Linked DNA regions of Pseudosulfitobacter pseudonitzschiae. Each later gene encodes a partner of the first gene's protein in a complex. Links are inferred from orthologs where the notes say so. Each region holds a gene or a part of one and is shown in the gene's direction. Other genes may lie near its edges.

Evidence for each region.
Region 2: the proteins of SULPSESMR1_RS14735 (region 1) and tldD are in contact, whole or in part, in a solved structure (PDB 5NJ9), measured with the Escherichia coli proteins. The link is inferred for Pseudosulfitobacter pseudonitzschiae from one-to-one orthologs.

The regions. Positions count from the first base shown.
Region 1 is NZ_CP022415.1:2,986,470-2,993,695, forward strand. The notes cover bases 1,534-4,447. They hold SULPSESMR1_RS14735 (TldD/PmbA family protein), read left to right. Parts: upstream 1,534-2,274; coding sequence 2,275-3,621; downstream 3,622-4,447. Other genes in these bases: SULPSESMR1_RS14725 (cytochrome b/b6 domain-containing protein), read right to left, coding at 1,534-1,713; SULPSESMR1_RS14730 (PepSY domain-containing protein), read right to left, coding at 1,716-1,970; SULPSESMR1_RS14740 (inositol monophosphatase family protein), read left to right, coding at 3,608-4,396. Outside these bases: SULPSESMR1_RS14715 (DUF2125 domain-containing protein), read left to right, coding at 1-413; SULPSESMR1_RS14720 (helix-turn-helix transcriptional regulator), read right to left, coding at 602-1,150; more of SULPSESMR1_RS14725, read right to left, coding at 1,147-1,533; SULPSESMR1_RS14745 (DUF4170 domain-containing protein), read left to right, coding at 4,462-4,704; SULPSESMR1_RS14750 (3-deoxy-D-manno-octulosonic acid transferase), read left to right, coding at 4,714-5,931; lpxK (tetraacyldisaccharide 4'-kinase), read left to right, coding at 5,931-6,914; SULPSESMR1_RS14760 (CaiB/BaiF CoA transferase family protein), read right to left, coding at 6,936-7,226.
Region 2 is NZ_CP022415.1:2,202,702-2,209,917, forward strand. What follows is about bases 1,661-4,564. They hold tldD (metalloprotease TldD), read left to right. Parts: upstream 1,661-2,353; coding sequence 2,354-3,775; downstream 3,776-4,564. Other genes in these bases: coxB (cytochrome c oxidase subunit II), read right to left, coding at 1,661-2,180; dprA (DNA-processing protein DprA), read left to right, coding at 3,884-4,564. Outside these bases: SULPSESMR1_RS10695 (cytochrome c oxidase assembly protein), read right to left, coding at 1-127; SULPSESMR1_RS10700 (cytochrome C oxidase assembly protein), read right to left, coding at 124-285; cyoE (heme o synthase), read right to left, coding at 276-1,223; more of coxB, read right to left, coding at 1,287-1,660; more of dprA, read left to right, coding at 4,565-5,044; topA (type I DNA topoisomerase), read left to right, coding at 5,155-7,216. UniProt on the Escherichia coli protein: Metalloprotease involved in CcdA degradation. Suppresses the inhibitory activity of the carbon storage regulator (CsrA).

The DNA.
Region 1 (7,226 bases):
TGGGCAAGGCGACACTGATGGTCAACTTCCTTGACCCCAAAGAAGCGGCTGCGATGGAAACCTCGGGCGAGGCCCCCGGCGAGTTGAACGCGCTTGAGATCAAGGACGTGACCGTCGAGGCCGTCGGTGCATCGCTGAATGGCTCCGGGGCGTTCACCTTTGACAACAGCGATACAGAAACTTTTGACGGAATGCCCAAGCCGACCGGCGGCGCTGACCTGACATTGGTCGGCGGCAACAGTCTGATCGACAAGCTGGTGGCAATGGGCCTGCTGCCCGAAGAGCAGGCACAGGGCGCACGGATGATGATGGGCCTGTTTGCCGTCCCCGGCGACGCACCGGACACGCTGAACTCAAAGATCGAGATCAACGAAGCAGGTCATGTTCTGGCCAACGGTCAGCGCCTGAAATAAGCGTCTGGATAATCTGCTAGAAGGGGCGGCGCACAGGTGCCGCCCCTTTTTGTTTGCCATTGAGAATGCCCCAGTGGCAATCCGGCAAAGCTATTCGATGTTTGGTCACCCAAGGGCGGACGCACGCTTAGTCCTTGCGAATGGGTCACGCGCGGCGTGCATCTGCGCTGATACAGTCCGAGTTTGCGTTATACCTGCGGCTGCGGTGTCTCTTGCGGCACGGTCTCGCCAAACTCGCCCGACATCAACTCGTCCAGAAACAGGCTGACGAACTGGCTACGGCCATGGGTGCCGGATTTGGCATAGATGCGCGTGACCTGCGCCCGAACAGTGCCCGCTGCCGTGTGGCGGACCTGTGCTATTTCGTCGTTGTCCAGACCCTTGCAGATCATGATCGCGATGTCGCGTTCGGCGGCGGTCAGGTTCCAGTCCTCAAAAAAGCCGTCCATGACACCCGCCATCTGGCCCTGTGCCACCCTCAGGCCCGCGTCCATATCGCTCATCCGGTTCAACAGTCGACGCAACTCGACCATTAGGAACACGACCCCAACCAGCAGGACAAGTGCTGCCAGACTTTCAAGGGTCAGATGCAAGTCATCCAGATGCACCCCTTCGCGCATGTCTTGCAGCACATCAACGATGAAGAAAACCGCACAGAGCGCTTGCAGGATGATAACCCCTGCAAGCACTGTGGCGCGTCGTTCCTTTGCCTTGGCAGGCCGCAAGGGTCGCTTCATTCTACCGAGGTTCCCTTGGGAATACGTTTGCGTCCTGTTATCATGGCACGCACCAGATTGACACCGGATCGCCATGTGTCAAAGACAACGCCAGCCACATGCAGTGCAACCGATAGCATCAGCCAGTTGAACGCCAGTTCATGCACTTCCTCGACCCATTCAAGACCGAAAAACTTCGGTGTCGTCATCATGTATCCGGTCACACCAAGGGCAATCACGGTCAGCCACAGATTATAGACCATCAATGCACCCAACGGGTTGTGCGACAGATGCACGGTCCGGTCTCGGGCACGCAAATAGCGCAGAGCCCGCATCGGACTGGGTGGAAAAACCGCAAACCGCGCGTGTTGTGGCCCGATGATGGCCCAGATGGTGCGTATGCCAACCAGCCCCAGCGCTACATAGCCAACCCATTGATGCAAGGCACCATCGTCGTCGGTAAAAGCACCGTTCAGCAGGATCATCAGGGCCAGCGACCAGTGGATCAAACGCACCAGCGGATCCCAGACGACCACTTCGCGGGCGCCTTCGCGCCCGCTTGCAGATTCAGACACAACCGACATGATCAGTTCTTCATTTCAAGTTTGGTGATACCGCCGGTTACCGGGTTCACATAGACTTCGCCCATTTTGCCGTCTTTGACGAAATAGACTTCGATGTTGCCATCCTCCATCTCGGTCTTGCGCACCTCATAGCCCATGTCGGTCAGGGTGGTTTTCACCTCGTCCATCGAGTTGCCCAATATGGTATCGGCGGTCAGGTCGGCAGCAAAGGCAGGGGCGGCAAAGGCCAGAAGGGTAATCAGAGCAAATTTACGCATGGTATCCTCATTTTCAGTTTGATGCGGACGGCAACGGGTGCTGTCGTCTTACCCTCACTTGTGGCGATTGCCCTGCCAAAGCTATTGGCAGCGCGCTTATCCGGCGCATATAAGCCCCTGCTTACAGCGGAAAACCGCACCCTCTCGGTCACATCGCGTGCGCCTTTCGACTGCGATGACAGCGGATGCCCGCAGCGCAGGCAAAGGCCGCCTTGGCACCCTCTTTTTCCGGCGCAACAGGGTCGCCCCCTTGTGCGCAGCGGGCACGAAGGCTACCTGATGCCCAATTCAGCCGGAGATTTTGATGACCCGTTCCCTTGATGCACTGACCGACCAATTGCTCAAAGCCGCCGCAAAAGCGGGTGCCGACGCGGCAGATGCAATGGCGGTCCAAGGCACCTCGGTGTCGGTCGACGTGCGGGCAGGCGCGCTGGAACATGCAGAGCGGTCCGAAGGTGTAGACATCGGCCTGCGGGTCTTTGTCGGGCAGCGCACCGCAAATGTGTCGGCCTCGGACATATCTGATCGGACAATCTCCGAAATGGCAGCGCGCGCCGTGGCGATGGCACGCGAAGCACCTCAGGATGCCTATGCAGGTCTCGCTGATCCCGACCAATTGGTACAGGATTGGGACATTGATGTACTGGAACTGAACGATCCCACCCCCGAACCCGACGCCGCAACACTCGAAGACAACGCCCGCCGCGCCGAAGCAGCGGCGCTGGCGCAGGACCGTGTTAGCCAGGTGTCGCAAACCTCGGCGGCGTATGGAGCGCGGCAGGTGCATGTCGCGGCCAGCAACGGCTTTTCCGGCGGCTATGCCCGCACCGATCGCGGCATCAGCTGTGTCGCTATCGCAGGCACCGGCGCTGGGATGGAGCGGGACCATTCGGGCGACGGGCGCATTTTTCAGGCCGACCTGCGCAGCCCTGAAGAGATTGGCCGCGAGGCCGCAGAGCGCGCCATCGCCCGCCTGAACCCCCGCAAGCCACGCACCGGCACCTATCCGGTGCTGTTCGACGAACGTGTGTCCTCTACTCTGATCGGCCACCTGCTGTCGGCGGTAAACGGCGCTGTGATTGCACGCGGGTCATCGTGGTTGCTGGGTGCCTTGGGCGAAAGTATCCTGCCAGATGACCTGTCCCTGATCGAAGATCCGCACCGCCCCCGCTGCTCCGGCTCGCGTCCCTTTGACGCCGAGGGGCTGCCCACCGCCCGCCGCGCCATCGTAGACGACGGCGTGCTGACAGGCTGGACGCTGGATCTGGCGAACGGGCGCAAGCTGGATATGCCATCAACGGGCAACGCGGCGCGCGGCACCTCGTCCGGTCCGTCGCCCAGCATCTGGAACGTGGCCCTGACCCAAGGCAACGCCAGCCGCGCCGACCTGATCCGCGACATGGGCACCGGCCTGTTGGTCACCTCGATGATCGGCTCGACGATCAATCCCAACACCGGCGACTATTCACGCGGGGCGGCGGGCCACTGGGTCGAAAACGGCGAGATTACCCACGCTGTGAACGAATGCACCATCGCAGGCAACCTGCGCGACATGCTACGTGCCATCGTGCCTGCCAATGATGCACGCACGCACCTCAGCCGAGTGGTGCCGTCCCTGCTGGTGCCGGGAATGACCCTTGCCGGCAGCTGACCTTCCCCTTTTGATCGACGCGGCGCGCAGGGCGGGCCGTATCGCCACCAGCTTTACCGGCCCTGCTGCACAGCGGTGGGACAAAGCCGGCGGTGCGGGTCCGGTGACCGAGGCGGATCTGGCCGTCAACGATATGCTGACCGACGTCTTGCGCACCGCCCGCCCTGACTATGGCTGGTTGTCCGAAGAAACCGAAGACACAGCGGCACGGCTGGACACAGATACCGTATTTATCATCGACCCCATCGACGGCACCCGCAGCTTTGTAGAAGGCAGCAAGACGTGGGCGCACAGCATCGCCGTGGCCCAAGGCGGGCAGATTACCGCCGCCGCCGTCTATCTACCGATGCTGGACAAGTTTTATACCGCAGCCTTGGGCCAAGGTGCTGCGCTGAACGGTGTCCCGCTGACTGTCTCGGCCCCCCGCCAGATGCGGGATTGCTCGGTTTTGGTAACCAAACCCGCCCTGCAACCACACCACTGGCGCAGTGGCGTACCGCCTGCGCTGAAACCCGGACACCGCCCGTCGCTGGCCTACCGGTTAGCACTGGTAGCCGAGGGGCGCTTTGACGGCATGCTGACCCTGCGCGACAGCTGGGAATGGGATATTGCCGCCGGTGCGCTGATCGTGACCGAGGCGGGCGGGACCATCACCGACCGCGCAGGCTTGGCCCTGAAATTCAACAACCCGCACCCAACGCTGAACGGCATCATCGCGGCAACGCCCTTGGTTCACGAAGGGCTGCACACCGCGTTACAGCCAGCATCAGCTTGACCCCGCCACACAGCCTTGCGCACACTGCGCCCTGACAGACATCCGCCGACCAAAGGACCAATCCCATGACCCAACGCCTGCACCTCGTCTTTGGAGGCGAGCTTGTGACACCGTCCGAGAACGTGTTTAAAAATGTCGATGATCTGCATATCGTCGGCATCTTTCCCAACTATGCCGCCGCATATGACGCATGGAAGCACGAGGCCCAACGCACTGTCGACAACGCGCACATGCGCTATTACATCGCCCACCTGCACCGCCTGCGCGACGAAAAGAACGCTGCAGCCGCGACCGAAGAACTGGGCTGATCCGTCCCTATGGCCCGTTCGCTGGGATTTGCAGCCTACAGGGCGCTGACCCGTCGCGGTCCGGTGCCGAAGCTGACGAACTATGCGCCACGTCCCGAAGGCGAGTTGGTGTGGCTGCACGCAGCCGAACCGGGCAAAACGGCCCATGTCCGCGATCTGGCACGCCGTCTGATCGCGGCGCGTTTCGGGCTGACGGTGCTGTTGACCGGCCTGACCGAACCTGCCCCAGTCGATGTTCCCGACCTGCTGACCGTAGCGCTGCCACCGGAGCATCCTACCGCTACGGCTGCCTTTGTCGCGCATTGGAAGCCAGACGCAGTGCTGTGGATCTGGGGCGCACTGCAACCCAATCTGGTCGAGGCTGCAGCGGCCTCGGGCTGTCCGATGTTTCTGGTCGATGCCGGTGCCGATGGATTTGACACCCGTCGCGACCGCTGGCTGACCGAAGTGCCACGGCAACTGCTGGCGCAATTCGACAACGTATTGGCCCGCAGCGATGCCGCCGAAGCGCGGATGAAGCAACTGGGCGTTCCGGCGTCCAAGATTGACCGCACCGCGCCGCTGGTGCCCGGCGGACAAGCCTTGCCTGCATTGCAACAGGACGTGGACGAACTGTCGCAATCGCTGTCAGGGCGACCCGTGTGGTTTGCCGCCGGTGTTACCGCGGCCGAAGTCTCTGCTGTGCTGACCGCCCACCGCCGCGCCCAACGCCTGTCACACCGGTTGTTGCTGATCCTGAACCCGCAAGACGCCGCCGCCGACACGGTCGCCACCAACCTGTGCGCGATGGACGCATTGCGGATGGTGCGCTGGTCGGATGGCACCTATCCTGACGACAACACCGCCGTGGTGCTGGCCGATTTGCCCGACGAAACCGGCCTGTGGTTTCGCGTGGCACCGGTTTCGTTCCTTGGCGGGTCACTGGAAACGGGTCAGGGCGGACAAGATCCCTTTGCCGCTGCGGCCTTGGGGTCGGCGGTGCTGTATGGGCCCAGCGTTGGCAAACATCTGGACGCCTATCGCAGACTGGCCAACGCGGGTGCGGCGCGTATCGTCAACGATGCAGAAAGCCTTGGCGCGGCTGTGACATGGCTGATTGCGCCGGATCAGGCCGCCAAGATGGCGATGGCAGGGTGGGACGTGGTGACCGAAGGGGCCGACACGATGGAACGTATCATCGCTTTGGTCCAGAGTGGCCTTAATGCCCGACAGGATGGACCAAACTGATGCGCGCCCCCGAATTCTGGAACACGACCCCAGACCGACCCACATGGCAGGCGCGCGTGCTGGCCCCGCTTGGGCAGCTTTATGCCCGCGCAACGGCACGCAGGCTGGCCAGTGGCACGCCCCTGCGTCTGGACATTCCGGTGGTCTGCGTCGGCAACATCAACGCAGGCGGCACAGGCAAGACCCCGACGGTGATCGCGGTGGCCGAAAAGCTGCGCGATCTTTATCACACGCCCCACATCGTCACGCGCGGCTATGGCGGATCACTGGCAGGACCCGTGCGTGTCGACCCTGCCCGACACACTGCGAAACAGGTGGGCGACGAACCGCTGCTGCTGGCCGCCTTTGCCGAAGTCTGGGTTGCCCGCGACCGCGCCGCAGGAGGCCGCGCCGCGCAAGAGGCTGGAGCCACTGTTGTGATCATGGACGACGGGTTGCAAAACCCAGATCTGGCCAAGGACATCAGCATCGTCGTGGTCGACGCGGCCACGGGGTTCGGTAATGGTCGCTGTCTGCCAGCGGGGCCGCTGCGCGAACCTGTCGGGGCAGGTCTGGCACGTGCCGACATTCTGCTAAGCATTGGCAACCCGGGGGATCAGACCGCGTTCCAACCGGCCACCACCCTGCCCCATGTGCGTGCTGAACTGAAACCGCTGCAAACCGGCATGGATTGGTCCGACACGCCTGTCTTCGCCTTTGCGGGTATTGGCCGCCCGCAAAAGTTCTTTGACACGCTGCGCGATCTTGGGGCCACCATCGTTCACGCCGAACCGCTGGGCGATCACCAGACCCTGTCGACCGCCCTTTTGTCACGTCTGGAGGCCGACGCCCGCGCCCGTGGCGCGCAACTGGTCACAACCGAAAAAGACGCGGCCCGCCTGCCAGCTGCATTCCGGTCACGGGTTATTACCCTGCCCGTCCGCCTGCACTTTGACGACGCCTCGGCGCTCGACGAACGCCTGAAGGCGCTGCCGCAGCCCTGAACCACACCGAGAATGAGAGGCTTACAAAACAGTATCGTCTTCGCCCAATTTGGGCGCGGGCCGGTGCAGCGACAATTCTGCATCCGAAAAGACGATGGGTGTCCGCACACCCGGAACGCCATCCAGATCAATCTTCAGGCCGCGCGCGATAACCTGCGGGTCTGCCATCACATCGGCCATGTCGTTGATCGGGCCCGCAGGCACGCCTTCGGCTTCGCAGGCCGCCAACAGATCATCCCGCGCGCGCAGCACGGTTGCGGCGGTCAGCTTTCTGGTCATCTCGTCGCGATTCGCGATGCGGTCTGAATTTTT
Region 2 (7,216 bases), 780 kb from region 1 along the record:
CACCAAAGCCTGTCACACGGCAGAACCAGTCGTAAAACGGCACCGAAGCCCACGACAAGGCGCCCATGACCAGCACGACGCCGACCAGTTGGACAACCGTGCGCTGTGGCCCTTGCAACCGCTTCATTTCAGCGTCTCCCCGCGTGGCACTTCGAAATCACCGCTGGTGACTTTGGCAACCGTCAGCGCCAGAACCAGCACCACAAACCCCGCCAGCAACAGGCCGACGCCCAAATTGCGGCCACGACGGCGGCCGTGAATTTCGTGTTCAGCTTTCAAAGCCATCCCCAGCCTCCCAGTCCCGAACTGCGCAGCAGCGCCTCGGCCATAATCGCACCGAAGTGCAGAAACAGATACAGCAACGACAGCTTGAAGAACGACTTTTCTACAGCGTAACTGTCGGCTTCTGCTTGTGCCTCGTCACGGAGCCAGATTGCAAAGGCACCTTTGAGGAACAGGGCATTGAGGATCACTGCGGTGGTCAGATAGATCAGACCGCCAATCGAGGTGAACGCGGTGCCCACTGCCAAAACTGCCAGAAGGACAGTATAGGCCAGAATATGTTTGCGGGTCGATTTGCGCCCGTGCGTCACGGTCAGCATCGGCACGCCTGCGTCGTCATAATCCGACTTCATGAACAGCGCCAACGCCCAGAAATGCGGCGGCGTCCAGACGAAGATCAGCGCGAACATCAGCCATGCCTCGACCGACATGGTGCCCGTGGCCACGACCCAGCCGATCACAGGCGGAAAGGCACCCGCCGCGCCACCGATCACGATATTCTGCGGTGTAGAGCGCTTCAGCCACATCGAATAGACGACAGCATAAAAGAAGATGGTAAAGGCCAGCAGGCCCGCCGCCAGAAAATTAGCCGACAGTGCCAGCATCATCACAGACAGGCCCGACAGCGCCACGCCAATGCTCAGCGCCTCGCCCGGCTCGACCTTGCCCGCAGGGATCGGGCGGTTGGCAGTGCGTTTCATGATGTGGTCAATGTCGGCATCCCACCACATGTTCAGCGCCCCCGAGGCCCCTGCCCCGATTGCGATGAATAGGATCGACGCAAAACCAACCACAGGGTTCACACCCGTCGGTGCCGCCAACATGCCCACCAAAGCGGTGAACACCACAAGCTGCATGACGCGCGGCTTCATCAACGCGAAATAGTCGCCAAAAGACGCTTCGGCCTCAAAGACCTGTGGCTGGCTGCTGATGTCAGTCATTGGTGTCTCACGCATCATGTGAAATCGGGAACAGGCGGAGAAAAATGCCTCCGCCCGCTTTGTTTAGTTGGACGCGACTTGAAAGCTTTGTGGCAAGCCTGCAAATTCTTCGCGCGCTGTTGCCAGCCATGCGGCATAGGCCTCTTCCGAGACAACCTTGACGGTGATGGGCATGTAGGCGTGATTGATGCCGCACAGTTCCGAACACTGACCAAAGTAGATGCCTTCACTTTCGGCGGTGAACCACAGTTCCGCCAGACGTCCGGGCACGCCATCCTGTTTGACGCCGAATGCCGGCATCGCCCACGAGTGAATGACGTCTGCACCGGTCACCTGCATCACGATGGTTTTACCAACGGGCACAACAACGGCGTTGTCTGTGGCCAGCAGGAACTCGTCCTTGGAATAGCCAGCGTCGACCAGTTGCTGTTCAACCTCGGGGGTCATCATGTTCTGACCTCCTGTCGCCGGAGCGCCGATCATATAGCTGGAGAATTCAAACCCTTCGTCCACATAGGCATAATCCCAGTACCACTGGTAGCCGGTCACTTTGATGGTGATGTCGGCATCGGGGATGATCTGCTGTTTGAACAGAATCGGCAGCGAGAACGCACCGATCAGCACCAGAATCACGATCGGGATGATGGTCCACGCAATTTCGATGGGCGAGTTGTGGGTAAAGCTTGCGGGTTCGGGGTGGCGGCGCGCGTTATAGCGGTAGCCAACCCACGCCAGCAGGGCGATGACAAAAAGTGAAATCGCCGTGATAATAACCAGCAGCATGCCGTCAAGCCACTGCAAATCACGCGCCAGTTCGGTCGCGGCAGGCTGAAAGCCCATCGCACCATCGCGCGGCGCGCCAATGATTTCAAGGTTGTCTTGCGCCATCGCTGGCAGTGCGGCGGTGGCGGCAAAGAGGCCGGAAACAAGGCCTTTAATCGGGAAAAGCTTGGTCATGTATCGTCCTGATCTTGTGATCGCTGTTGGGCGCGGGGAAAGGACAAAGCACACTGCGCTTTCGCCTCCCGTTGTATTACCCGCGCTTACAATCATATTCTAACTACAAGATAAAGCCATTCTTACCGCGTCAAAGAGACGCCCTCACAACAAAAAAGCAGGATCAACCCCCAATGACCGATGCCCCATTCGCCCCGTTTGACACCCTGCTGGACCGTGACGAAGCACTAAAGGTGCTGCGTGCGGCCACAGACGGGGCCGACGACGGCGAACTTTTTCTGGAACGCCGCCGGTCCGAGGCACTGGTGTTTGACGATGGCCGCCTGAAAACCGCCAGTTACGATGCGTCAGAGGGGTTTGGCCTGCGTGCGGTGCGCGGCGAAGTGGCCGGATACGCCCATTCTACCGAGCTTTCCGTCGCCGCGTTGAAACGCGCGTCGGACACTGCGCGTCTGGCTGTGGGCGATGGTGGCGGTACTTGGGCCGATGCACCACAAGCCACGAACACGCGTCTGTATACAGATGAAGACCCGATTGCGGGCGCCGCATTCCCTGTCAAGCTGGACACATTGCGCGAGATCGACGCATTTGCACGTGCCTTGGATAAACGGGTGGTACAGGTTTCGGCAACGATTGCCGCCTCGTTGCAAGAGGTCGAAATTTTGCGACCCGAGGGTGGATCGGTGCGCGATATTCGCCCGATGACGCGGGTGAACGTGTCGGTGATCGTCGAACAGAACGGAAGGCGCGAATCAGGCACTGCAGGTGGTGGCGGGCGTGTGGGCCTTGATGGTTTTCTGGATCCTGCCGACTGGCAGACCAAGGCCCGCGAGGCGCTGCGGGTGGCCGTGGTCAATCTGGACGCGGTCCCTGCCCCTGCGGGCGTTATGGACGTGGTGCTTGGCCCCGGCTGGCCCGGCATCTTGCTGCACGAAGCGATCGGGCACGGGCTTGAGGGCGATTTCAACCGCAAGGGATCATCCGCCTTTGCCGGGTTGATGGGGCAGCGCATTGCAGCCCCGGGCGTGACCGTTCTAGACGACGGTACCATTCCCGACCGGCGCGGGTCGATCACCGTGGACGACGAGGGCACGCCCAGCGCGCGCAATGTACTGATCGAGGACGGCGTTCTGGTGGGCTTTATGCAAGACCGGCAGAACGCACGGCTGATGGGCGTGGCACCCACCGGCAATGGGCGGCGCGAAAGCTATGCGCACACGCCGATGCCACGTATGACCAACACCTATATGCTGGGCGGAAACGTGACTCCGGGCGACATCGTGACCGACCTGAAGGACGGAATCTATGCGGTTGGGTTTGGCGGTGGTCAGGTGGACATCACCAACGGCAAGTTCGTGTTTTCGTGCACCGAGGCCTATCGCGTACAAAACGGTGTGGTCGGTGCACCGGTCAAAGGCGCGACGCTGATTGGGGACGGTGCCACGGCGTTGCAACAGATCCGCGCCATCGGCAATGATCCGGCACTGGATCCGGGCATGGGCAACTGCGGCAAGGCAGGCCAGTGGGTGCCCGTGGGCGTGGGTCAGCCGACACTGCTGATCGGCGGGCTGACCGTGGGTGGCAGCGGTAGTTAAGCACGGCTGCAAAATCATTCGCGTGTTTTTGTCGAAAGATGGCTGATTCTTTCACAGGTTGTTAACCTCGAACCCACATAACGGTCTTAGCAACAGGCGGAGACACGGATGACTGAGCGAGGATCATATCCTTCTTCCAATCACCCCCCACTCCCACCCACCCCGGAAGACGATTGGTTTATCCGTCTCCGCCTGTTGCGATCCCGCCGGGTTGGCATCTCGACTTTTAACAGATTGCTGATCGAACACGGCACGGCGCAAAATGCGCTGGATGCGTTGCCGGAACTGGCACGCGCGGCTGGTGTGGAAAACTACACCCCTTGCCCCGTTGCCGTCATCGAGGCCGAGCTGAAAGCCGGCCGGACGGCCGGGGCAATACTTATCTCTCGCTCTGCGCCACAATATCCAGCGGCGCTGCGCGATCTGTCCGATGCGCCCCCGTTTTTGTGGGCCATCGGTGATTTATCGGTGTTGCAGCGCCCGATGATTTCGATTGTCGGCGCACGGAACGCATCGAGCCTTGGGACAAGGATGGCAAAATCACTGGCCCGCGATCTGGCGGCTGAGGGGTATGTGATTGTCTCCGGCCTTGCGCGGGGCATCGATGCTGCGGCGCACACAGCCACGCTGGACACTGGCACCGTGGCCGTTCAGGCGGGCGGTGTGGATATGATGTATCCGGCAGAAAACACCGAACTGGCGCTGGCGATCCCACAGCACGGGCTGCGGCTGTCGGAACAGCCGATGGGCCTGCAACCGGTTGCGCGGCATTTCCCCCCGCGCAACCGGATCGTGTCGGGGCTGGGCCGTGCGACCATCATCGTCGAGGCCGCCGCCAAGTCAGGCAGTCTGATTACCGCACGTGATGCGCTGGATCAGGGCCGCGAGGTGCTGGCCGTGCCCGGCAGTCCAATGGATGCGCGCGCGTCTGGGTGCAATTTGCTGATCCGTGACGGTGCCACATTGATCCGCAATGCCGCAGATGTGATCGAAGCACTGACGCCGATGGTTCCGCGCGCGCCCGTCTTGCCGATGGACCTGCCCCACACACCGCCACCGCAACCGGCGCACGACCGGCGCACTTTGCGCGAAACAGCCACCCTGCACAGTCAGATCCTGAACCGTCTTGGCCCAGCCCCTGTGGCCGAAGACCAGTTGATCCGCGACATCGCCGCCACACCGTCGGATGTGGCCCCAGTTCTGCTGGAACTAGAGTTGGACGGACAGATCGAACGGGGGGCCGGTGGTCTGCTGACCCGGCCCAATTGAGACCCGTCAAACGGCCCCCAAGCGATGGCATGTTGACATTCAATGCTTGCACCCCACATCTAGCGCCGCCATAGACGCCCAAGTTTTACTGTCCCCGAGGTGCATCATACATGCCAGTCGTCGTCGTCGAATCTCCGGCCAAGGCCAAGACAATTAACAAATATTTGGGTGACAACTACACCGTTCTTGCCTCTTACGGCCACGTGAGGGATTTGCCTCCAAAAGACGGATCCGTCGACACCGAGCACGATTTCGAGATGCTTTGGGAGATTGGCAGCGACAGTAAAAAGCATGTCAAAGCCATCGCCGACGCCCTAAAAAACGACAACGAGTTGATCCTTGCAACTGACCCCGATCGCGAAGGCGAGGCGATCAGCTGGCACCTGCAAGAGGCGCTGACCAAACGCAAGTCGATCACCAAAAGCACGCCGGTTTCGCGTGTGGTGTTCAACGCGATCACCAAAACCGCCGTTACCGAGGCGATGAAAAACCCCCGTCAGGTCGATATGCCGCTGGTCGAAGCCTATCTGGCCCGCCGCGCGCTGGACTATCTGGTGGGCTTTAACCTGTCGCCGGTGCTGTGGCGCAAACTGCCCGGTGCGAAATCAGCGGGGCGCGTGCAATCGGTCTGCCTGCGTCTGATCACCGAACGCGAGATGGAGATTGAAGCATTCCGCGCCCGCGAATATTGGACAGTCAAGGCGCTGCTGGCCACACCGCGCGGGCAGGAATTCGAAGCGCGGCTGACCACATTGGCCGGCAAAAAACTGGAACGGTACGACCTTGAGAACGGCACACAGGCCGAGATGGCCGTTCAGGCCATTTCCAGCCGTGATCTGAAGGTGCAATCGGTCGAGGCCAAGCCCGCCAACCGCAACCCGTCGGCCCCGTTCATGACATCGACTCTGCAACAGGAAGCCAGCCGCAAATTTGGCATGGGCGCACGCCAGACCATGAGTGCGGCGCAGCGTTTATATGAAGCTGGTTATATTACCTATATGCGGACCGACGGCATCGACATGGCCCCCGAAGCTGTGCAGATGGCCCGCGATGCGATCAAGGACCGCTATGGCGCCGAATACGTTCCCGGCACTCCGCGTGTATACAAGAACAAAGCGAAAAATGCGCAAGAAGCGCACGAATGTATCCGCCCGACCGAGATGACGCAGGACGTCGACGCGCTGAAAATCAGCGATGGCGACCAACGCAAACTGTATGATCTGATCTGGAAACGCACGTTGGCCTGCCAGATGGAAAGCGCGCGACTGGAGCGTACAACCGTGGATGTGGGCAGTCAGGATGGTCAGGTTATGCTGCGGGCCACCGGTCAGGTCGTGCTGTTTGACGGTTTCCTCAAGGTTTATGAAGAAGGCCGCGACGACGATGTGACGGATGATGACGACAAGCGTCTGCCGCAGATCGGCGAGGGCGACAAGATGGACAAACGTGCCGTTACACCCGAGCAACATTTTACCCAGCCCCCGCCCCGCTACACCGAGGCGACGCTGGTCAAACGCATGGAAGAACTGGGGATCGGTCGCCCCTCGACCTATGCCAGCATCGTCACCACGATTCAGGACCGCGAATATGTCCGCAAGGACAAGAACCGGCTGATCCCCGAGGACAAGGGGCGGCTGGTGATTGCGTTTCTTGAAAACTATTTCCGCAAATATGTGGGTTACGATTTCACCGCATCGCTGGAAGAAGAGTTGGACGATGTCAGCGCAGGTGACCGTGATTACAAATCCGTACTTGCGACATTCTGGCGTGATTTCTCGGCGGCGGTCGCCGAAACATCCGATCTTCGGATCACCGAGGTTTTGGAAAAGATCAACGAAGTGCTGGAGCCGCACCTGTTCCCGCCGACCGAAGACGGCACCGATCCGCGTCTGTGCCCCAACTGCGGCAATGGCCGCCTGTCGATGCGCACAGCGCGTTCGGGCGGCGCATTCATCGGCTGTTCGAACTATCCCGAATGCCGCTATACCCGCGCCTTTGGTCCTCCGGGCGCCGAGGACACGGGCGGTATCCCCCCCGAGGGTAAGATTCTGGGCGAGGATCAGGGCGACAAAATCTATGTGTTCAAGGGTCGCTTTGGCCCCTACGTGCAGCGTGGAGAGGTGACGGACGACAACAAGAAACCGCCGCGCCAGTCGATCCCCAAGGATTGGC